3 regions of the Streptococcus raffinosi genome follow, and region 2 is predicted to be linked to each of the others. Evidence: predicted binding sites of a transcription regulator. Region 2 holds the regulator's gene; each other region holds the start of a gene.
What was found. Region 2 encodes HrcA, which represses chaperone genes, less so after heat shock. Its sites were predicted from a motif close to TTAGCACTCNNNNNNNNNGAGTGCTAA; they were not measured.
Positions count from the first base shown of each region.

Region 1 (8,421 bases), on a different contig from region 2:
AGTTTTACTATTATTGAAAATGAAGACTTGCGTAAGGCTTTTAAACAAAAACAATTGGCTAATAACCAACACGAAATTCCAACCATTGGTTTGATAACGACTCAGGCTGCCTTGACCTACGGTCAAGCTTGGTTAGAAGAATTGAAGACTGTTATTGAAACAAATATTAATCTTTTGACTAAAGAACTTAGTGAAAAGACCAATATTAAAGTGATGAAACCTGAGGGTACTTACCTAGTTTGGCTTGATTTCTCAGCTTATGAACAAGATCATAATGAACTTGGACGCTTACTTAAAGAAGAAGCCAAGGTGGTCCTAAATGATGGAATTACTTTTGGTTCTGAAGGGGAAAAACATTTCCGTTTCAACGTCGCGACCCCAACAACAGTTGTTGCTGAAGGTGTAAAACGTCTGGTTTCTGTCTTTGGCAAATAAGAGAAGGTGATGCTAGGCTTCTGCATCACTTTTTCTTGTCTATACATAGAGTAAGATTTTTATTGTGAAACTAAAAATATAAGAGTGACGCAAGTTCCAACTCATTAAAGACAGTGATGTTCTTAATTTTCTCTTTTCCAGGCAACAATATGTAAATAAGATTAGAAAAAATATAAATAACATTAGATTTTGCTATTTTAAATCTCATCGACTATAGAAGCTTATAGAATTGCTTGTTTTAGGCGTTAATACTTTGATACATGATAGCATTTTACAAAAAATGCGATAGTGTTATTAAAAAAAGATTGGAATTTGAATTAAAAAATGATAGAATGGAGAGCATGGATGACCAAGAGGAGAGTTTAAATGGACAATACAGCTAAATCACATTCGAAAGCAATAGCTCCAAAGCAATCCGAGTGCAAGAAGATGCGTTACAGTATTCGTAAGGTGGCAACTGTAGGGGCAACATCAGCACTTGTTGGAACTTTGGCATTTCTGGGAGTAAGCCATGTAAAGGCTGATCAAGTTACTGAAACAGCATCATCTGTAGCTACGACAACAACAGAAAAAAGCACAGTATTCATAGCATTAGCAAGTGAAACAGAAACAAGTACAGCAACTTCAGAAGTGGTCAACTCTTCATCTACACACTCAGAAGTAGAAACAACAGTGACTACGTCACAGTCAAGTAAGACAAGTTCACCGATAACTGAAGATAAGGCGTCTAGCACCGCAGTATCATCTTCACCGGCAACAACATCACCTGTTACAACAGAAGCTACAGTTTCTACCTCAGAGTCTTCAGTAGAGGAGCCAACACCTAAAGCAAACTCAGAATCAGCTGCTACCCACACAGAACTTGCACTCAAACTTTCTGAAAATAGTGCTGCCAATGCAAATCTTCATAAACTCAACGGTCGTATCAAGTCTATTGTCGAAGATACCTTGACTTCAGACCAAATTGTTGCCTTAACTGAAGAAGAACTTAAAGCTCTCAACAAAGTTGATTTTAGCGACAAAACAATCAAGGGTACGGGCACTAGCTTGACTTACCGTAACTTGAAAGATATCGTTGCTAGTTTCTTAAAGCAAGATAGCAAGTTGGCAGTTCCTTACTTTAAGGCGGATACAATTATCAATATGCCTGCCTTCAATACTGTCGACGCCCAAACCATGGAAAAAGAAGAAATCGATGTTTGGGATTCTTGGCCAGTCCAAGATGCTGAATCGGGAGTTGTAAGCAATTGGAACGGTTATCAATTGGTCATTGCAATGGCTGGTGCACCAAAGAAAAACTCGAATCATATCTATTTGCTATATAGTAAATATGGAGATAATGATTTCACTCATTGGAAAAATGCAGGTCCAATCTTTGGTTATCATGCTCTTGAGGATGACCAACAATGGTCGGGTTCAGCGACTGTTAACTCTGATGGTAGCATCCAGCTCTTCTATACTATGAATGATACCAGTGCTGGTAAGTTGAACTGGCAACAATTGGCTAGTGCAACACTTAACTTGGCTGTTGAAAATGATGACGTTGTTCTCAAATCAGTGGAAAATGATCATATTCTTTTTGATGGAGACAATTACCATTACCAAAGTTATCCAAAATTCATGGATACTTTTAATGACGACCACAACCATGACGGTATTCCTGACCGTGCGGATAACTATTGTCTTCGTGATCCACATATCATTGAAGACAAAGGAAGCCGTTACCTTATTTTCGAATCAAATACGGGTGATGAAAATTACCAAGGCGAAAAACAAGTCTATACCTGGTCAAACTATGGAGGAGATGACGCCTTCAATCTTAAGTCATTCCTTAATATCATCAATAATAAACACCTCTATGACCTTGCATCATGGGCCAACGGTTCTATCGGCATCATAAAACTCGATGATAATGAGAAAAATCCATCTGTCGCCGAACTCTACACTCCTCTTGTTACCAGTCATATGGTTACTGATGAAGTAGAGCGTCCAAGTGTTGTTAAGATGGGTAACAAATATTACCTTTTCGCTGCCTCACGTATCAGTAAATCTACGGATGCTGAAGGTACTGTAGCGGTTCGTGGAGCTGTTGGTGATGACGTTGTTATGTTAGGCTTCGTTTCAGATAGCCTTCGAGGCAAATACCGTCCACTTAATGGTTCAGGTGTGGTCTTGACAGCTTCTGTACCAGCTGACTGGCGTACGTCCACCTATTCTTATTATGCTGTTCCTGTTGAAGGCTCACCGGATACCCTTTTGGTTACTTCTTATATGACTAATCGTGGTGGTGTTGCTGGTGCTGAGAATAAATCAACATGGGCCCCAAGCTTCCTCATCAAGATGAATGCAGATGATACTACAGTAGTTCTCCCTAAGATGACTAACCAAGGAGATTGGATTTGGGACCAGTCAAGTGAAAGTTTGGTACACGTGGGTGATCAAAACACTGCTAAATTACCGAACGAAGACTTTAAAGTAGATTATCATGTGGTGTCAAATTATGGTCTTAAACCCCATACTTACCCTGCAGTTGCAGTTTCAACAGGTGTCTCTGAGGCTCATGATGTCTTGACTGTTACCGTTAAAGATAGCGAAAGTAATAATACTGGCAAGTCAGAAGGGTCAATAAGTCCAACAGATGGTAACCATTCTGCTGATGATAAGACTAAACCGACCGATGGTAATCAATCGTCAGTTGATAATGTAGACAAGCCAACAAGTCCAACGAATCCAGATTCTCCAATTCGTAGACCATTCCCATATTTTGCAGATCGTTCTGCTAATGATGGGGAATTTTATGAAGAAGATTATGAAGAGGTTCCGGAAAAACCCTCAACAGGGGATACTATAAGTAGCAGACATACCGTCGCACAAGCTACAGATATTGTGACACCATTACCAGAAGCTATTTCATCAAGTGAACCAGCTGTTCCAACGACTGTTGCTAAAGAAGGGATTAGTACTGAAGCGGAGTCTCCTAAAGTAACTAAGTCCCACGAATCAAGTGAGGTTGAGGTAGCAACTAAGTCAGATGAAGTCGTTAAGTCTGAAAAGACAGATACAGATAAAGATAATAAGACTAAAGTTGCTGCTAAACTTGCCATTACACATAAGACACCGAGTGTCTCTGAAGGACCAAATGCCAATATACTGACAATTTTAGCAACGATCTTTGCAGCGATTGCGAGTCTATCTCTTTTTGGTTATGGATTGGTTACGGGTAAAATTCAGTTGCCTAAAAAATAAGCATTAACCCCTTTTCAAAACGTTTGCTAGTAAAGCAAGCGTTTTTGTTGTGTTTTTGATATAATGGAGTGAATATATAGCAAAGGAAGAAACTATTATGGGTAAATTTCAAGTTATTTCACATCCATTGATTCAACATAAACTCTCAATCCTACGTCGTGAGGATACCTCTACTAAGGATTTTCGTGAGTTAGTTAACGAAATCGCTATGCTTATGGGTTACGAAGTATCACGTGACCTTCCTCTTGAAGAAGTTGAAATTCAAACGCCAATCACAAAAACAACCCAAAAACAACTATCTGGTAAGAAATTGGCTATTGTCCCAATCCTTCGTGCAGGTATCGGTATGGTAGATGGTCTCCTAAGCCTTGTGCCTGCTGCTAAAGTTGGTCATATTGGTATGTACCGTGATGAAGAAACTCTGGAGCCGGTTGAGTACCTCGTTAAATTACCAGAAGATATTGATCAACGTCAGATTTTTGTAGTTGATCCAATGCTTGCGACTGGTGGTTCAGCTATCTTAGCGGTAGATTCACTTAAAAAGCGTGGCGCTGCTAATATTAAGTTTGTTTGTTTGGTTGCAGCACCAGAAGGTGTTAAAAAATTGCAAGAGGCTCATCCAGATATTGATATCTACACAGCATCACTAGATGAGAAACTTAATGAACATGGCTATATTGTTCCAGGCCTCGGAGATGCAGGCGATCGTTTATTTGGTACCAAATAGGTTCAAAAAGGGAGTTTTCCCTTTTTGTTTTGCTTATATTATGCAGAAAATAATCGTTTAGAAAATTTGAAGTAGTGGAAATCTCTTTTGAATTAGCACTCTATGAAAAAGAGTGCCAATAAAAATGTTTTTTATTTGACCTAATTTGACTAAAATCATATAATAACATCAAGACATTATTAAAAGGAGGATTCGTATGATTCCTGTAGTTATTGAACAAACATCACGTGGTGAGCGTTCTTATGACATTTACTCACGTTTGCTCAAGGATCGTATCATCATGTTAACAGGTCCTGTTGAAGATAATATGGCAAACTCAATTATCGCCCAACTCTTGTTCTTGGATGCTCAAGACAATACGAAAGATATTTATCTTTATGTTAATACGCCTGGTGGATCAGTTTCAGCAGGTCTTGCCATTGTTGACACCATGAATTTTATCAAGTCCGATGTTCAAACCATCGTTATGGGGATGGCAGCATCAATGGGTACTATTATCGCTTCAAGTGGTACTAAAGGGAAACGTTTTATGTTGCCAAATGCAGAATACATGATTCACCAACCAATGGGTGGTACTGGTGGCGGTACGCAACAAACAGATATGGCTATCGCAGCAGAACACTTGCTCAAGACGCGTAATAACTTGGAGCAAATATTGGCTGATAATTCCGGTCAATCCATTGAAAAGGTTCATATTGATGCCGAACGTGATAATTGGATGAGTGCTCAAGAAACGCTCGAATATGGTTTTATCGACGAAATTATGGCTAACAACCAATTAAAATAAGCTTAGCTTATCTTAGATAAGAGTCGGATGTTAATCGGTCTAATAAGGGCCGATTCATCTGACTTTTTGTGTTATAATAAGAAACATGTTAATAATCAATGAGGAGCTGCTTGCTATTGATCAAGCCATAGATAGTCTTGTTTTGCACTTTTTAGGATTGCCAGAGGTAGAAGTTTATCGCTTAAAACGTCAGAAATTCGAAGGAGATAGAACACTCCAGCAACAACTTCTGGAATTTCAGGAATTAAGGGAAAGCTATGAAGAAGCCAAAAAATATGAAGCCTATAGATCAGACGTTCGTGACTTAAAGCGACAAGTCCTGAGGATGAAGCGCCAAATTGATTTAAATGAAGTAGTTATAGCTTATCGACAGGCTGAGCTTGATTTGCAGGCGATTATGGCCTCACTTGGTCAGGACATTGCGCAAGCTGTATCAGACCAAATTTTCATTGATACAGGGCTACCTCTTGCCCCCCACAAGCCCCATCATAAAAAAGGTGCCACTAACATAAAGGAGAAAATGAGTAATGATTAAACGTCAGGGCATTATTGTCTATTTATACTATAATAGAGACTTACGTAAGATTGCCAAGTTTGGGGATGTTGTCTACCATTCTTATAAGATGCGTTATGTACACCTTTATGTAGATGAGGATAAGGTTGAGGATGTATTGGCAGAACTAGAAGGAATGAAGGCGGTAAAAAAAGTTCTTCCTTCTTACTATTCAGACATTGATATGGACTTTGTAGGTAGTCTGGAGCGCTATGACACCTCTGTTCCTGAACCATTTAAGAACTTTTCTCTTTAAGGAGAAAAGTTTTTTTCTCTTGGTAAGAGCTATCCCTAAAGCAATGGAAACGATTGCTAGAAAGAGATTATAAGTGTGTGGTTATTGACAATTGTCTGATAATTCTGTAAGCTATAAGGTGGACTTTTTTAAGAAAATATTAAGGAGAAATCTTATGCCTAAAAAGATCACACTTATTGTGTTAGCCTTTTTTGCATCCATTTTCTTGGTTGCTTGTGGTAAGTCACCCGACGTGACTGCTAAAGCCACTGGTACCAAGATTGGGGATACGATTAAGATCGGTGTCAACATGGAGTTGACAGGTCCTGTTGCGGCCTATGGTAAAGCCGAGCAAAATGGTATTAAGTTGGCTGTTGAAGAAATCAATAAAGCTGGCGGTGTTGATGGTAAAAAGCTAGAACTCGTCACTAAAGATAATAAATCTGAAAATGCTGAAGCTTCAACATCTTCAACTAACTTGGCTATCCAGAATAATGTAAATGCTATCGTTGGTCCAGCAACATCTGGTGCAGTTGCTGCTGCCAGCCTTGTATCTCAAAAAACAGGGGTTCCTTTGATGACTCCATCTGGTACACAGGATGACCTTACGGTAGATGCTAAAGGAACGAAGAAATTCGTTTTCCGTACAACCTTTAAAGATAGTTACCAAGGTAAAGTTTTGGCAGCCTATTCTTTTAATAACTTGCATGCTAAGAAGGTCGTTCTATACTACGATAATGCTTCTGATTACGCTAAGGGGATTGCGGATGAATTCAAGCGTGAGTACAAAGGCCAAATCGTTACTGAAGCAACTTTCGCTTCAGGGGATAAGGACTATCAATCAGCTTTGACTAAATTCAAAGATCTTGATTATGATGCTATTGTAATGCCTGGTTATTATACTGAGACTGGTATTATCACTAAACAAGCACGTGACCTTGGAATTGATAAACCAATCCTTGGACCTGACGGATTTAGTGATGCGAAATTTACAGAGCTTGCAGGTAAAAAGAATGCCTCAAACGTTTACTACGTATCAGGATATTCAACAAAAGTTTCTCTTTCTGATAAAGCATCAGGCTTCATCGAAGCATATAAGAAAACTTACAAGACTGAACCAAATATGTTTGCTGCGTTAGCCTACGACTCTGTTTATATGGTTGCAGAAGCCTCTAAGGGTGCGAAAACATCAGTTGATATTACCAATAATCTTGCAAAAATGAAAAACTTTGTTGGGGTTACCGGTAAAATGACAATTGACAAGGAGCATAACCCGATTAAAGCAGCTCTTATGGTTAAAAGAGATAATGGTGAAGAAGTTTCAGCAGAAGCCGTTGAAATTGGAAAATAAGCTCTTATCTTTACTGAAAATGAACTAGAAAGTTTGGTTATATATGTTTTTTGAACAACTTCCCCAACAACTAGTCAATGGTATCATCTTGGGTAGTATCTATGCCCTACTTGCCCTTGGTTATACTATGGTTTATGGGATTATCAAATTGATTAACTTTGCCCATGGAGACATCTACATGATAGGTGCCTTCGTTGGTTACTATGCGATTAACAGCTTGAAGATGAATTTCTGGATTGCCCTTGTGTTCTCCATGATTGTATGTGCCATTTTAGGGGTTGTTATCGAGTTCTTGGCTTATCGCCCACTCCGTAATTCAACACGTATTTCTGCCTTGATTACGGCCATTGGTGTGTCGTTCTTCCTTGAATACATCATGGTTTACTTCGTCGGAGCAGACACACGTTCATTCCCACAATCAATTAAAATGCATACCTATCATCTTGGATCAATCTCTGTGACAAATGTGCAATTGCTGATTTTGGTGGTTGCCCTTGTTCTCATGGTTGCTCTGCAATTGATTGTTAAGAAAACTAAAATGGGTAAAGCCATGCGTGCGGTATCTGTAGATAGCGATGCAGCTGAATTGATGGGTATTAATGTTAACAATACTATCAGCTTTACATTTGCTCTTGGCTCTTCACTTGCGGGTGCTGCCGGTGTCCTTATTGGACTTTACTACAACTCAATTGAACCTCTTATGGGTATGACACCAGGTATTAAAGCCTTTGTTGCTGCTGTTCTTGGTGGTATCGGTATTATCCCAGGCGCAGCCCTTGGTGGATTTGTTATCGGTATTTTGGAGACTCTATCAACTGCAATTGGTTTGTCAAGTTACCGTGATGCCATTGTTTATGGTGTCTTGATTGTTATCCTCTTGGTTCGTCCAGCGGGTATCCTCGGTAAAAATGTGAAAGAGAAGGTGTAAGACATGAAGAAAAATCTAAAAGTAAACCTTATTTGGTTTGGTCTTATCATTGGGCTCTTCCTTATCTTGAAAGGCCTTGAACTTTCAGGTATCATGAACCTTTACTACATCCAAATCTTAATGGGAATTGGTATTTCAATTCTTATGGGACTTGGTACT
Region 1 is NZ_JASUZV010000007.1:7,855-16,275, reverse strand. Features, by position in the region: gene QRD39_RS05695 (MalY/PatB family protein) at 1-435, shown strand, start outside; gene QRD39_RS05690 (glycoside hydrolase family 68 protein) at 802-3,681, shown strand; gene upp (uracil phosphoribosyltransferase) at 3,779-4,408, shown strand; gene clpP (ATP-dependent Clp protease proteolytic subunit ClpP) at 4,605-5,195, shown strand; gene QRD39_RS05675 (YlbF/YmcA family competence regulator) at 5,281-5,730, shown strand; gene QRD39_RS05670 (DUF2129 domain-containing protein) at 5,723-6,004, shown strand; gene QRD39_RS05665 (ABC transporter substrate-binding protein) at 6,159-7,334, shown strand; gene QRD39_RS05660 (branched-chain amino acid ABC transporter permease) at 7,378-8,262, shown strand; gene QRD39_RS05655 (branched-chain amino acid ABC transporter permease) at 8,266-8,421, shown strand, end outside.
Region 1: the regulator HrcA is predicted to act here: its motif matches at 4,501-4,527, upstream of clpP (ATP-dependent Clp protease proteolytic subunit ClpP).

Region 2 (8,421 bases):
ATATCTGTCAATTGGAAACGTCCAAGCGTCTTGTTATCTGCTGCCATTGGGCGTTCCCCTTGAAGAACGTGAATATCAACGGCTGGTTGGTTGTCTGCTGCAGTTGAGAAGACTTGTGATTTAGATGTTGGAATCGTAGTGTTGCGGTCGATAAGTTTTGTGAAGACGCCACCCATTGTTTCAATACCAAGTGACAATGGTGTTACGTCAAGAAGAACGACGTCTTTAACATCACCAGTGATCACACCACCTTGGATAGCAGCACCCATGGCAACAACTTCATCAGGGTTAACTGATTTGTTTGGTTCTTTACCAGTTTCAGCCTTAACAGCTTCTACAACGGCTGGGATACGAGTTGAACCACCGACAAGGATAACTTCATCAATATCTGACAAGCTCAAGCCAGCATCTGAAAGGGCTTGACGAACTGGAGTTTTAGTACGTTCTACAAGGTCACGAGTCAAATCATCAAATTTCGCACGAGTCAATGTCATTTCCAAGTGAAGAGGTCCAGCATCACCAGCAGTGATAAATGGCAAGCTGATTTGTGTTGAAGTGACACCTGAAAGGTCTTTCTTAGCTTTTTCTGCTGCGTCTTTCAAACGTTGAAGAGCCATCTTGTCTGTTGACAAGTCGATGCCGTTTTCTTTCTTGAATTCTTCAACCATGTGATCAATGATTTTTTGGTCAAAGTCGTCACCACCGAGTTTGTTATCCCCTGCAGTTGCCAATACATCAAAGACACCATCACCGAGTTCAAGGATAGATACGTCGAATGTACCACCACCAAGGTCGAATACCAAGATCTTTTCTTCTTTATCAGTCTTGTCCAAACCGTAAGCAAGAGCTGCGGCTGTTGGTTCGTTGACAATACGTTCTACTTCAAGACCAGCGATTTTACCAGCGTCTTTAGTTGCTTGACGTTGAGCATCGTTGAAGTAAGCTGGAACTGTGATAACTGCTTTGGTTACTTTTTCACCAAGGTAATCTTCAGCATAACCTTTCAAGTATTGAAGAATCATAGCTGAAATTTCTTGTGGTGTGTATTCTTTACCGTTTGCAGAAACTTTTTCAGAAGTACCCATCTTAGATTTGATAGAGATTACTGTATCTGGATTTGTGACTGCTTGACGTTTTGCAGCGTCACCAACGATGATTTCACCATTTTTGAATGAAACAACTGAAGGTGTTGTACGGTTACCTTCTGGGTTTGCGATAATTTTTGATTCAGTTCCTTCAAGAACTGCTACTGCTGAGTTTGTTGTACCTAAGTCAATACCAATAATTTTAGACATATGTTTTTCTCCTTGAATCTATCTTCTTTTTTTCTTTTTGATACTTCCCTTAAGTGGTGGGGACGTGAGCAACTCCCTTCGGGATTTCATCACTTATTTTTGAGCCTACTGTCTCAAAAATCCCCTGTTTCAGTAGCACACGCTACTGAAACTTTCACCACGACGGGAAATATCTGCTTTGCAAGCCTATGGCTTGCTTCTTATCTTTCTTTCATAGTTTAGTGTCGTTTCGGACAAGTTTCCTATTATGTTACAACACGAGGAGTCGAAATCAATATTATTTCGACGACGAGTTAGTAAGGAGGCTAGGCAAACGCCATAGCGACTGCCGTTTTCTGACGAGTCGCTTTAGCTACCGTCAGAATTGCCTAGTTGAACACGCCCTAAGCTCTGGGTAAAAAAGATAGATTTCCTTGTGTTCATCGAACACCTCGTCAATCTCCTATTTTTACTGTGAGCTTTTTACGGGCTTTGTATCCTAGTTATAAACCACTACCATGGCTGGGCGTAGGACGCGTTCATGAAGTTTGTAGCCTTTTTGGAAGACTTGTGCAATGGTGTCTGCTGGATGTTCATCATCTGCTGGCATGGTTTGAATAGCCATATGGAAGTTGTGGTCAAAATCACCATCGGCTGGGATTTCTTCGATTCCTTCCTCTTTGAGAGCATGTATCAAACTTTCTTGTACCATCTCCAAGCCTTTTTTAACATCATCAGTCAAACCTTCAACGGCAAGAGCACGTTCGAGATTATCCAATGATGGCAAAATAGCTTTTGCCAAATCCTGACTACGATATTTTTGCAATTGTTGACGTTCTTCATTTGCACGGCGCTGAATATTTTGCATTTCTGCATGGGCACGGAGGTATTTGTTTTCCAACTCCTCTGCACGCGCTTGTGCTTCTTCAAGTTCAGAAGGGTCTTTTGCTTCCTCTACAACTTTTTCAGTTGTTTCAGTAGTTTCCTCTTCTTTTACTTCTTCTTTTTTAATATCTTCTGTCAAGGCATACACCTCTTTCTATACTTTTTAAACTTTATATATTAGTTAACTTCGTAATGGTTACTATTGAGATACCGATAATAATCCGTCAACTTCATAACCAAAACCCTACCGATAACATTGACCAAACTAATCATGCGATGATAATCCATTTCAACAGGACCAATCACATGCATAAGTGCCATCCCACGATAAGGAATCAGGAATTTATGACTGATGACTGTTATATTTTCAAGAGCTTCTTCAGTTAATTCAGCAACCGAAACCTTGGTCACTTCATCATCGGAGATAGCTGATCGAAGCTCCAGCGCCACATGTTGTGGATTATCCAAAAACTGATAAGTTTTTAAATCGGCATAGGCCAATGATGCAACCTTACCTTCGATGAAAATCAATTCCCTAAAGAGTTGTGAAAAGATATAATCAAACAAATCCAAAACATTATCTGTTGTTTTAAAATACTTTTGCACAATCTGAGGAATCTCTGTCCGTAATCGATAATGGATATCTAAAACAGTGTTCCCCAAGAAACGTTCTTGAACAAGTTTATGAAAAATTTCCAAATCACTAGACAAGAAATTCTTCGGAATAGCAAACTGAACTGTCACCGGCTTAGATTCATCCAAAGTAAGAACTGCTAAAGCGTCATGATTAGACAACTGAACGATTTCAAATCCCGTCAGACGCTGTCTTGTCGGCTCCACATCTTGAATCACTGCTGTGCATCCTGTCATTTCTGCCAGCAACTTTGCCGTTGCGTCCAAAATGTCTTCAAGTTTAAAAGCCTCAAAGTCGAAGGCCTTGACAACTTGATAAACATCCTGCTCATCAATCGTATCAAGATTCAAAGAGTTAGCGACAAAATATTGAAAACCTGCTCGGCTTGGCATACGCCCACTAGAAGTATGGGCTTTTTCAAGATAACCCATTTTTTCTAACTTGGCCATGTCATTTCGAATAGTCGCTGAACTTGAATCGATAGATTCTTGCAAAGCTTTAGAACCAACTGGTTCATGGGTACGAGTGAACATCTCAACAATCAAATTCAAAATAGCATTTTGTCTTTGCGTAATCACGATGTCACCTCATTTCTATTTATTAGCACTCTCATATGCCGACTGCTAACTTATGATTCTATTATACACCTAAACTCTAACATGTCAACACAAAAAACCAAAAAAATTAGCACTCTTTTTACAAGAGTGCTAAAAATACATCTAAAGACCTAGAAAAATAAAAAATACCCTCAAGGGGCATTTTAATCTCAGCGATCATATTTTGACAAATGATAGGTTTCAACAATAGAAATGAGATGCTTAGCATAGTCCGGATCACTGTTGAAACCTGCAGCTTGTAATTTTTCCGCCGCAACTTTATAACTAGTCGTTCCTGCTACCTCTTTATAGGTTGACTCACCCCATCTTCCCTGACGAAGACCTTCCAAATAAGCCAACATAGAACTTGACCAATCCTTGAAGACTGCAAAATCTACCTTTTGATATTGCCATTTACCTTTACTATAAACGTTATCTTTCAGAAGGATATGCTCCTGACCCGGCTGAGCAGATAGACTATATAGATTATGATATTTGACCGACAAAAGACTGCTACCGTAATTAGACTCATACGCCGCTTGACTAAGGAGAATAGAGGCAGGTACACCGTAGGTTTTGGACATCTTTTGCGCTGTAGGAGCCAAGTTGTCAACGAATTCTTTCTGTGTGTAGGCAACTTTGACTGAACGAGCATTGTCATCCGTAGACGCATGCAAGATGAGTGGCAAAAGGATACCTAGAGCGAAAACAGCAACTAAGATTATGAAGGCTTTTAGTTTAAAACGTCGTCTCACTTAGTCTTCTCCTTTAATAGTGCCAGATATTCTTCTAAGGTAAGGTCATGCTTGGTCATATACTCTGCCGACTTTTCACCAACATAACGGAAATGCCAGTCCTCATAATCTACGCCTGTTGATGACGCCTTTCCCTCTGGGAAGCGAAGAACAAAGCCGTATTTTGGTGCTAACTCCTTGACCTTAGCAACCGTATCAGGATCTGCTTCGTTTAGGCTATCAACGGTACTCATATCAATTGCAAGACCTGTTTGATGTTCACTAGCACCAGGAGGTTGTGAGTACGTTTGAACCTTTTTCTCTGCTTGAGATTTCGTCAAACTTGGATCTGTAGCCATTTCTTGTTGAACATAGGTGTTATAAAGTTCTGTTTGATAAGCAACACTGCGGTAACCTGAAATGAGATGATAACTTGGATCAATTTCTTGAGCTGCTGCTAAAAATTCTTTGACGTTCTTAGCAATTCTGGAATCTACGGAAATACCATCAACATCTGCAATCTTTGGATTAAGCTCTTTAGACTTATTATCTCGATTTACCAAAAGCAATTCCCAGTCTTTCGGTGATACATCAGGAAGTCCTTTCGTATCTTTACTCTGAGTTGCACTTGCAGTTTGCTTGTCACTCTTTGTGACTGATGTTCCACTGGTTTGTTGAACCGTATGATGCACACCAAATAGTGAATAGGCTCCCGCCACAACTAGCAATACTACAATCAAGACACTACTAACAATCAAAAACCAATTGGTTTGTTTTTTCGCCTGACGACGACTTGGATACTTATTTGTTGCCATTTTCTTTTTCTATTATCTCTCGTCCAACCTGACGATAAGTCATCTCGCCAAGCGTTTCTAATGTGAATTTTCCATTGTCATATGTAACGACAGTTACCGAACCATTATCTAATGAAGGATGTTCGACAGAAGGGTCAATTAACCAAGCGAGGGTCGCAATAGTCATGCCGTGACTGACGACAATAGCATCACCACCACCAGCTTTTAACACATCCTCTGCAATAGCTGTAAAACCCTCTATAATACGTTTTTTAAGAACTTCCCAAGGTTCTGCCCAACCAGCCGTATCCACATCAAGAATACTCTGTGCAAGCTCGGGGTAGCTCACTTCGTATAAATCCTTACCTTGAAAAGCATCTGTTCTCGGTAGCACACCATAGAAAAGTTCGCCATCGTAGCCACCATCTAAACTACCAAAGCACCACTCACGAATGCGCTTGTCCCGTTTATACGGAATGCTCTCAAAACCAGTCTCACGTAAGATAATGTCCATGGTTTGAATGGTACGTCCCGAATCACTAGAATAGGCAGACTTGAAAGGAATACCTGCCGCTTTTAGACCTACACCCAGCTCACGAATGCCCTCTTCACCAGATGGCGTTAAAGGACTATCGGACCAACCTTGCGCACGTCCAATAGTATTAAACATGGTTTTTCCATGTCTCGCAATATACAACTTAACCTTACTCATGGCGCCCCCTTCTTTCCGTCATTTTGAATTCATTATAGCACAAATCCACCTGACTATCTAGCTAGCGAAACCATCAGAAAATGCTTCACCAATCGGTAAAGCACTTATCATCACTTTAGTTTTTAAAGCTATGAACAGGAGCTGGGATTTGACCACCACGCGCTATAAAATCAGCCGAAGAAGCTTTATTTACCTTCATTACTGGCGCATAGCCAAGGAGACCACCAAGTTCAAGCATATCACCTTCCTTACCATAAGGAATGATGCGAACAGCTGTTGTTTTCTGGTTAATGACACCAATAGCCGCTTCATCAGCAATCATAGCTGCAATTGTTGTATCTGGCGTATCAGCTGGAATAGCAATCATATCCAAACCAACAGAACAGATAGCCGTCATAGCTTCCAATTTTTCAAGGTTGATATGACCAGACTTAACAGCTGCGATCATCCCCTCGTCTTCAGAAACCGGGATAAAAGCACCTGACAAACCTCCGACTTGGTTACATGCCATGATACCACCCTTTTTAACTTGGTCATTAAGAAGGGCAAGAGCTGCAGTAGTACCATGCGTACCAACAACTTCAAGACCCATTGCTTCAAGTACACGAGCCACTGAATCACCTACTGCTGGAGTTGGTGCAAGAGACAAGTCTACAATACCAAATTCAACGCCTAGTCGTTCGCTAGCCATCTGACCAACCAACTGACCAACACGTGTGATTTTAAAAGCCGTCTTCTTAACTGTTTCTGCTAGAACATCGAAGCTTTCACCTGGAACCTTCTCAACAGCACGCTGCACCACACCAGGGCCTGAAACCCCAACATTGATTACAACGTCAGCCTCACCAACACCATGGAAGGCACCTGCCATAAAGGGATTATCTTCAACCGCATTAGCAAAGACGACCAATTTACCTGGGCCCATTGGATCTGCTTCAGAAGCTTCTTTGATGATACGTCCCATGTCACGTACTGCCGTCATGTTAATACCAGTTTTTGTTGAACCGATATTTACAGATGAGCAGACAAAATCAGTCTCAGCAAGCGCACGTGGGATAGAATTAATAAGAATCTCATCACCTTTTTGGTAGCCCTTTTGAACAAGGGCAGAAAAACCACCAATAAAGTTAACACCGATTTCTTTAGCCGCACGATCAAGTGCTCTGGCAAATGGTACATAGTCTGTCGCATCTGTCGCTGCACCAATGATTGAGATTGGCGTAACTGAGACACGTTTGTTAACAATTGGAATACCAAGTTCAGCCGCAATTTCGTCACCAACTGCTACCAAATTCTTAGCTTTAGAAACAATCTTGTTGTATACCTTTTCCGCAGCCTTATCAATATCTGAATCAATACAATCAAGGAGTGAGATTCCCATGGTAATGGTACGAACATCAAAGTTCTGTTCCTCAATCATGGCAATGGTTTCTGTAACCTGTTTAATATCCATTTTTTAGCTACTCCTATCTTACAAGTTGTACATAGCATCAAAAATCGCTGAACTTTGGATGTTGATTTTAACGTTCAATGATTCACCAAAGGCTTCCAATTCACCACGTAGGTGAGTAAAATCCTGCTTATCTTCTGATGATACCACTGCCATCATCGTAAAGAACTCATCAAGGACTGTTTGGGAAATGTCGTCAATGTTCAAGCCAAGCTCTGCAACCTTAGTCGCAACTCCTGCAACAATACCCGCTTTATCCTTACCTACAACTGTAATAATCGCTTTCATGACAAGCCTCCATCATTTTATTTTGTATAATTTTAGCATATTTTACGTAAAAAGGCTATTTTTTATAGAAAATATACCTTTTTAAGCGAAAAAGACGAATATTTTCACCCGTTTTAGCTAGTATCGTTTATGAATTAGATTCATACCAATATCTAAAAACGTGTGGATAACTAAATTTACAGCGTCAGTCTTTTTTATGATTTCTCATCTTAAAAATTCAATGATGCACACTGTCCACTGACTTATCCACAATTGTGGATAACTCTGTGGGTAACTTGTCGATAAATAAAAAATACCACCCCAATTGAACGGCATCCCAAAAGTTAGACAGAAAAAATCTAACTTTTGAGATCAATACAATTCAGGTGATATTATCAATTTATTTCCACTTTAAATTAACATGAGCATTCATTTCTTTATAGGCAGTATCCACACGTTCTTTGGTTTCTTCGTCTAGTTGATTTCTATATTTTCCACCTTTGATGAAATCCTCTAAGATGTAGGTTTGGTAGGTATACAAAGGATAACCTTCCGGTGAAACTGTTCCCTTAGGTGTACGGTTAACCCAGGTTGGGTGCGCTTGAGCTGTCTTAATCGTGGTTTGACCATTTTTCTTTTCAAGAGTCAGGTCCATCAAAACACCTCTCTCCGTCCATTTCGCGCTATCCACACCGTCCATTGTCTCTATACGCTGGTTAGAAATGAAATTCCCCATCGAGTAAATGATAAGCTTTTGCTGTCCATCTTTTTTTACCACCTCAGACGGCTCAACCACATGAGGATGTCCTCCAAAGATAACATCAGCCCCCCAATCAATCATCTTATGATAAAGGGTAATCTGCTCTTTTGTCGGTTCCAAACGATACTCAACGCCCATCTGCGGCATGATAACAGTGATATCAGCTTCTTTTTCAGCACGTTCAATCTCAGCCTTCATACGTTTTTCATCTAGATTCGACAAATAATCCGCAACCTCTTTCTTAGTCAGATTTGAATCCAGACCGTTGTAACCATAAGAATAGGAGAGTATCGCAATCTTGATACCATTAACATT
Region 2 is NZ_JASUZV010000014.1:33,092-41,512, reverse strand. Features, by position in the region: gene dnaK (molecular chaperone DnaK) at 1-1,295, opposite strand, end outside; gene grpE (nucleotide exchange factor GrpE) at 1,774-2,298, opposite strand; gene hrcA (heat-inducible transcriptional repressor HrcA) at 2,337-3,371, opposite strand; gene QRD39_RS09050 (glycoside hydrolase family 73 protein) at 3,560-4,144, opposite strand; gene QRD39_RS09045 (M15 family metallopeptidase) at 4,141-4,938, opposite strand; gene QRD39_RS09040 (histidine phosphatase family protein) at 4,925-5,629, opposite strand; gene QRD39_RS09035 (PFL family protein) at 5,745-7,082, opposite strand; gene QRD39_RS09030 (ACT domain-containing protein) at 7,101-7,367, opposite strand; gene QRD39_RS09025 (CapA family protein) at 7,747-8,421, opposite strand, start outside.

Region 3 (8,421 bases), on a different contig from region 2:
CAAAATTCGTCATTTCCTACGTACGAAAAAACACGTGCTCATCAACGGAGAAACCATTAATTGGCAAAGCCCAGTTGAAAAAGGCGATAAAATTAGCCTGACCTTTGACACAGAAGACTATCCTGATAAAACTATTCTCATGGGGAAAGCCAGTCTTGTAGAGCCTCTCTATGAGGATCAGCATCTCATCGTTGTCAATAAACCCGAGGGGATGAAGACGCATGGTAATGAGCCTACAGAGATAGCCCTGCTTAACCATGTCTCAGCCTACTGTGATCAAACCTGTTATGTCGTTCATCGACTAGATATGGAAACTAGTGGGGCTGTGCTTTTCGCTAAAAATCCTTTTATTCTACCAATCCTCAACCGACTCCTGGAAGATAAGCTCATCCAACGTCAATATTGGGCTTTGGCAGAAGGAAGGTTTCAGACTAGGGAAACCGTTTATAAAGACAAGATTGGTCGTGACCGCCACGATCGCAGAAAACGTGTGGTGGACCCTCGAAAAGGACAGCGTGCTTATACGACGGTCACGCGCCTCAAGACCTTCAATAGTGCTAGTCTGGTCAACTGTCAGTTGAAGACCGGCCGTACCCACCAAATTCGTGTTCATCTAGCCCATCATGGACATGCTATCTTGGGAGATCCACTATATAGCCGCCGACATGCATCCCGCCTCATGCTCCACGCCCACTCCCTCAGTTTCACCCATCCCTTAACACTCGAAAAAATCACTGTGCAGGCTAGATCAGAAAGTTTTGAACAAGGGTTGAGAAATCACAAACCATAGAAGCAAGCTCATTCTCAGACATGGTGCGAAAGGATTATCCTTATTTATAGGACAGTGGAAGCTTGCAAATAAGTTGCTTTTATTGACTTCGAAAGCCTTGACCACCTTGAATCTCCCTAGACATTATGTTAAGCTTTACATATCATATAAATTAGAGGAGTATTTCATTATGAATCCAGCAGATCAATGGTTAGCTATCAATGCCAAGTATTTCCCAACAGAACAAGTTCAATATATTCGCCAACGTATTGAGGCTCTTCCAGAGGCACAAGTCCAATTGCTCTATACACTTAGTTTCCAAGACCCAACCATGATGTTGGTTATCTCACTTTTCGGTGGATCTCTTGGAATTGACCGCTTTATCTTAGGACACGTGGGATTAGGTGTTGGTAAACTATTGACAGGCGGTGGCTGTGGTATCTGGACAATCGTTGACTGGTTCCTTATCATGGATGCTACTCGTCAAGCAAATGCTCAAAAACTTTATTCTCTTATCGGCTAATGAAAACCTATTTCACACGCTTGTGGGCTTACCACCAGCGTTTTTTTAGACTGTACCTCTTACTTTTAGTGGCTATCTACGGAATTTATCTTCTACACCTTCCAACACCACTCAGCCTTATCCTTAAACCTTTTGGCATAAAAAGTTGGAGTGCCGGATTAACACGGGCTAGTGTTAGGCTTTTTCACCTAGATTGGCAGGGAGCTTGGAACTATAATCCCCTAATCTATCCTCTGGTAATATATATCTTTGCCTATGTCTTTCTTTTTCCTATTTTCAGCGACAAGAACGTCAATACGAAAGTGCCGGGCAAATAAAGTAACCATTCCTATATAACTCCCATTGCACATCATTAACACTATTGCTATAATTGTAATTATCAAATTTTATAATCAACTCAAACGGAGGTTAAAAACATGAATCAAAAAGATTGGATTGATTTTTTCCAGGCAGTTAACGGACGCAATCCAAGTATCCAAGAGATGGCTGATGCAGCCAAGAGAGGCGAATTTGTCCGAGAAAGCTCTAAAAGACAGGAACAACCTGTTGAGGTAAAAAAAGCTGAGGAAACGGTAGAAATCAAGGACCCTTTGGCACCTGTCGAACCAGCCAAAACTGAAGAAACAGTAGAAACGACACCCCCTAAAAAAGCCACAGAAAGTGTTGAACCTGTCGTTGAGAGCTATGATGTCGCTGAAGAACCCTTAGTTGATTCTAGTATTGAAGAAAGACAAACTTTCCAAACTCCTAACCTAGGTCAAGAAGCTCCAACAGCTAACTTTCAAGCGCAAGTAAATCCAATACAGGGCACTACTAATAAGTCTTTAAATTCCTTTGCCCAGCAAACTAATGCAAGCTTCCAACAAACAAACAGCACCTTTAATGAGCCTTGGAAGAAGCCAGAAAAGAAATCCCCAACAAACCTCATCATGGTAGCCATTGCTACCATCCCAGTTATCCTTTGGGCTCTTGGATTGTTCTTACTTGGAGTTGTTGGAGACGAATCTAGTATGGGCTTGGGTTTGGCATTTTGGATTTTGATTTTGGGTCTACCAGCAATCATTATTGACATCCTACCAGCACTTCTAAACAAAACAGATAAGAAATGGCTAATCTTTGTTTTCTCAATACTATTAAGCTGGACTTTCCTTGGATGGCTCATCTTACTCATTGTTTCTATCAACATGAATAAGGAAGCAGAACGTCTTAAACAGCAACAAATGATGATGCAGATAACAGGAGAACCCGGAAACACTGCTGCCTACAATTCCTTCCAAACACAAGCAAGGACAGCGCAACAATTCCAAGATACTTCGTTTGGTCCTAACTCAAATCCAAATAACAATAACTAAATTTCCTTAGTTGACACAAAAAACCTAGAAAAGTGAAAACTCTTCTAGGTTTTTATTGTTTACTTCTTAAAATCTTAGTAACCCATCATACCTGGATCCATAGCTGGTGCTGCTGGAGCCTCTGGTTCAGGCTTATTAGCAACAACTGCTTCTGTTGTCAAGATAAGACTAGCTACAGAAGCGGCATTTTGAAGGGCAGAACGTGTTACCTTAACTGGGTCAATGATTCCTGCTTCAACCATATCTACCCACTCACCGTTGGCAGCGTTAAAGCCTGTACCAACTGGGCTGTTCTTCAATTTATCGATGATAACTGAACCTTCATAACCAGCATTGAAAGCAATTTGACGAACTGGTTCTTCCAAGGCACGAAGGACAATGTTACGTCCTGTAGCGTCGTCACCTTCAAGGTCAAGTTCAGCTACCTTAGCAATAACATTGACTAGAGCTGTACCACCACCAGCTACGATACCTTCTTCAACAGCGGCACGAGTGGCATTAAGGGCATCTTCGATACGAAGCTTCATTTCTTTGAGGGCTGTTTCAGTGGCTGCACCAACCTTAACGACAGCAACCCCACCTGACAATTTAGCCAAACGTTCTTGAAGTTTTTCACGGTCAAATTCAGAAGTTGTTGTTTCCAATTGAGACTTGATAAGGTTGACACGGTTGGCAATAGCTTCTTGGCTTCCTGCCCCTTCAACGATAACTGTGCTATCCTTTTCAACAGTTACTTTCGAAGCTTGACCAAGCGCTGCCATAGTCGCATCCTTAAGCTCAAGGCCAAGGTCTTCTGTGATGACAGTTGCTCCTGTCAAAACGGCAATGTCTTCCAACATCGCTTTACGACGGTCACCAAAGCCAGGGGCCTTAACAGCTACGACATTGAAGGTTCCACGAATCTTGTTAAGAACAAGTGTTGGAAGAGCTTCACCATCCACGTCATCAGCAATAATCAAAAGTGGACGGCTTGTCTTAAGCACTTCTTCCAAGAGTGGAAGAACATCTTGGATATTTGAAATTTTCTTGTCAGTCACAAGGATAAATGGATTATCAAGGTCAGCTACCATTTTTTCATTGTCAGTCACCATGTATTGAGAAAGATAACCACGGTCAAATTGCATACCTTCGACCACTTCCAGTTCTGTCTCCATACCACGAGACTCTTCAATAGTGATAACTCCGTCATTACCAACACGTTCCATAGCTTCTGAAATGTATTCACCAACTTTTTCAGAGCGAGATGAAACCGCTGCAACTTGAGCAATAGCTTCCTTATTGGCAACTGGTTGGGCAATGGCTTTAAGCTCTTCCACGGCTGTAGCTACAGCTGCTTCAATCCCACGACGAATACCAATTGGATTAGCACCAGCCGTTACGTTTTTGAGCCCTTCACGGACAATAGCTTGTGTCAAAACGGTTGCTGTGGTTGTTCCGTCACCGGCAATATCATTCGTTTTTGAAGCCACTTCGCTAACGAGTTTGGCCCCCATATTTTCAAAGTGATCTTCAAGTTCAATTTCTTTAGCGATTGTCACACCATCATTAGTGATAAGAGGTGATCCAAAAGCCTTTTCCAAAACAACATTACGACCCTTAGGGCCAAGCGTTACCTTAACTGTATCAGCTAAAGCATCAACACCACGCACCATTGCTGCGCGTGCATCTGATGAAAATTTAATATCTTTTGCCATAGTTACTCCTTCTTTATCTTAGTTTATATTCTGATTGGCTAAAACCTAGGCTAGGACTGCTAAAATATCTGCTTCACGAATAATAGAAACGGAATCATCACCGTCTTTAACAGTGACACCTGCACCATTTTCAACAAGGACTTTATCGCCTGCTGCAACACTAGGTGCAATCAATTCACCAGTAAGCGTACGAACGCCTTCACCTACTGCCAAAACCTCTGCAGTCTTTGTAGCTTCATGACTAGCTCCTGCCAATACAAAGCCACTAGCTGTTTTTTCTTCTGTTTCTTCAAAACGGACGACGATGCGATCGCCCAATGGTTTCAATGCCATACCAATTACCTCCAAATGTTATTTCGTATAAGTAACGTTTTAAACGTTGTTTTTAGCACTCGTACACAATGAGTGCTAATCTATATATTCATTTTAGCACTTGGTCAAAAATAGTCAAGAAAAAACTACCCAAAACATAAACTTTGGATAGTTTCTTTTCTAATCTCTTAACCAAGTACCAAGGCGTCGTCATTGAGGACCTGTCCACTATTTTTATGGAAGAGATCCATAAGTTCTGCCACAGTGAGGTTTTTCTTTTCTTCACCACGTACATCTACGACGATCTTACCATGATAGAGCATAACTAGACGATTTCCATATTCAATGGCGTGTTCCATATTATGGGTAATCATGAGGGTCGTTAACTCTTGTTCTTCGACAATCTTGCGAGTTAGATGCATGACCATGTCACTTGTCTTAGGATCTAGCGCCGCAGTATGTTCATCTAAGAGCAAAATCTTTGGACGGACTAGGGTTGCCATAGCAAGTGTTAAAGCCTGACGTTGACCACCTGACAAGAAATTAGCATCGGTCTTCATACGATTCTCAAGACCAAGACCAAGGTCTACCAAGGCTTCCTTGAAAAGTTGGCGTTCACTTTCGGTGATTGACCTTTTAAAGAAGCTACGTTTCTTACCACGACGGTAGGCAATAGCCATATTTTCTTCGATAGAAAGGTTGGTCGCTGTCCCCATTCGAGGGTCTTGGAAGACACGGCTAATATCCTTAGAACGCACATCTACAGATGCTTTCTTAATAGACTGCCCTTCTAATAAGATATCTCCCTCATCAATGCTGAGGACACCAGCGATGGAATTCATCAAGGTTGATTTACCAGCACCATTTCCTCCGATAACAGAGATAAAATCTCCTTGTTCGATGTCAAGATCCAAACCACGTAGGACGTGATTTTCATTGACTGTCCCTTTTTCAAATGTTTTATGAATCTTTTGTAAACTAAGCAGAGCCATTACTTGTCACCTCCTGGAGTCAATGATTTATTGGGCTTGATTTTCAATCTTCCTCGCACTTCAGGTACATAAAGGATGATAGAAAGCAAGATAGCTGAGGCCAATTTCAACATCTGTGCGTCAACGTTCATAGCAAGGATGATAACCAAAACCAAACGATAGAGAACAGCACCTAGGACAATTGACCAGAGACGTTTGCCAAGTGGTAAGTACTTAACAATAACTTCAGCCAGGATAATAGCAGCCAAGCCGTTTACGATTGTACCAGTACCCATGTTCATATCTGCATAGCCATTATTTTGGGCTAAAAGAGCACCTGAGAGAGCAATCAATCCATTAGAAATCATATATCCAAGAATTTTCATACGGTCTACCTTGATACCATTGGCTTCACCCATAGCAAGGTTATCACCGGTCGCACGAAGAGCTAGACCAACCTGCGTATTGAGAAGAATAACCAACATGAGCACGACTAGGCTAACAAAAATCAGTCCGAGTAGAATGACACCATTTAGCTTAGACAAGCCAAGCCCCATAACCATGGTCACCAGCGTGTTATGCCCTGCAAGAGAGACATTGGCGCTACCAAGAACCAAAAGGTTAACTGAATAGAGACCGGTCAAGGTTATGATCCCCGTTAAGAGAGCCGGTATTTTCATTTTGGTATGCATAAAGCCAGAAACAGCTCCTGCAAACATACCAGCTACAAAACCACCAATAGTCGCAAAAATTGGGTTAATCCCACGAATAATCATGATAGTTGTCGTCGCAGCACCAAGTGGGAAAGCTCCTTCAGCTGTCAAATCAGCAAGGTCCAAGATACGGAAGGTAATGAACACCCCAATAGCCATAATGGCCCAAAGAAGACCTTGAGAAATAGCTGTCAACACCACATTCGATAAACCATTTTTAGATGATTTCTTCACTTGAAGCTTGATGACACCCTTGTCTTTTTTAGCGATAGGTTTGTCATCTTTCATTGCAGCATTAGATTCCTCATCACTAATACTAGACATATCAATACCGAGTTCCTTGGCCATGTCATGGTTAATCACAACATTCAAGGTCTTAGGATATTCGGCATCTACATCCTCGATTTTCTCACCTCGGATGACACGACCTGCCAACTTACCGGTTTGGCGACCAAGTGCTTCATAGTTAGTTCCGTAGGTAAAGAGAACACCTTTTTCAACACTTCCAGCATCACCACCGACAACTGGTATCTTAGTCTCCTTCGAAAGGTCGACCAAGGTATTGATAGCACTAACGATGGTGTTGTCCGTCGGAATGAAGATAACTTCTGTCTGACTCATCAAGCTCTTAGCTGTGTCTTGGATATCATTGGTTGATGAAATCCCTTTAACAACTGTCTCAATACCAGCTTTCTTGAAGTATTTCTTGGCTTCTTCAACCTGGACCTCTGAATTACGCTCACTGGTCGTGTACATAATCCCAACTTTTTTAGTATTCGGAAGGACCTTTTTCAATAATTCAACTTGTTTATTGATAGGTGACATATCACTCGTTCCGGTGACATTGCTACCAACATTGTCCATAGACTTAACCAACTTAGCTGAGACTGGATCCGTAACAGCTGTAAAGAGAATGGGTTTATCCTTTGTCAAACTACTCAAAGACTGGGCCGCAGGGGTTGCGATAGCCAACATGAGATCGTTATCTTCAATGAGCGATTGAGAAATCGTCTGTAAGTTAGACTGATCTCCTTGCGCATTTTGATAATCAATCTTGATGTTCTTACCATCAACATAGCCTTCCTTTTTGAGTTCTTCAATGAACCCCTTACGTGCTGCTGACAAGGACGGGTGCTCCACATATTGGAGAACACCAACGTGAACCATTTTTTTGTTAGAAGCATTGGAACATGCAACCAAGAGGATAGCTGTGAGAACAGCCATCATACTGACCAAGAATTTCTTCATCTTGTATACCTCTATTTTTTTATTCTATCTATTTTCGATTCCTTTTTCTGAAGCGGTCAGACTACAAACAAGCGTCTTCGTCGTTTCATTGTTCACTTCAAGGAAGCACTGGCACGCTTTACATCTCAGCGACAAGTAAGCAAGATATAGAAAATGCGTGTGGTAAAAAGAGATATCAAAAATAGACCACGGCATGGAAAAACCAGCTAGGACAGGCCCAACTGGTTTTCTGCATCTTGACTAGCACAAGCTAGCTTATGTCACCGGTTAGACCTATTCATCTAATCGGCTAATCCATCACAAAATGCTTTAGCTTCATAGATACAAACTGACTGACGCTTGTATCCTGAAACACAAACGTCCTATCTAAAGAAACTAAAGTAATAAAAAGCTTTAAGATTTCCCAAATGGGTCGCTTTATTAAGCATGTGATGCCTCCGTAGTTAAGATAGTTTTAAGTCTACACTATTTAGACAATTCTGTCAAATTGGAATTTGTCTCCTTCTCCTTTCTTAACCATATTCACACTTAAGACAAAAAATCTCTTCCTGCTCCTGCAAGAAAAGATTTTTTAAAGATTAAGCATTTTGTTCTGTTGTCAAGATAGCAAGTGTTTCAATCAAGTTATCTGCGTTAACTTCAATAGTATCACCAGTTGCCTTGATTTTTACTTCAACAACACCTTCGCTGGCTTTTTTACCAACTGTCACACGGATTGGAAGTCCGATGAGGTCACTATCAGAGAACTTAGAACCGACACGTTCGTTACGATCATCTGTCAAGACATCATAACCTTCAGCCATAAGAGCAGCTTCCAAACGCTCTGTCAAGGCAGTTGC
Region 3 is NZ_JASUZV010000011.1:57,551-65,971, reverse strand. Features, by position in the region: gene QRD39_RS08080 (RluA family pseudouridine synthase) at 1-790, shown strand, start outside; gene QRD39_RS08075 (TM2 domain-containing protein) at 960-1,292, shown strand; gene QRD39_RS08070 (DUF2752 domain-containing protein) at 1,292-1,609, shown strand; gene QRD39_RS08065 (superinfection immunity protein) at 1,709-2,644, shown strand; gene groL (chaperonin GroEL) at 2,719-4,338, opposite strand; gene groES (co-chaperone GroES) at 4,384-4,671, opposite strand; gene QRD39_RS08050 (ABC transporter ATP-binding protein) at 4,839-5,642, opposite strand; gene QRD39_RS08045 (ABC transporter substrate binding protein) at 5,642-7,582, opposite strand; gene QRD39_RS08040 (proline--tRNA ligase) at 8,161-8,421, opposite strand, start outside.
Region 3: the regulator HrcA is predicted to act here: its motif matches at 4,724-4,750, upstream of groES (co-chaperone GroES).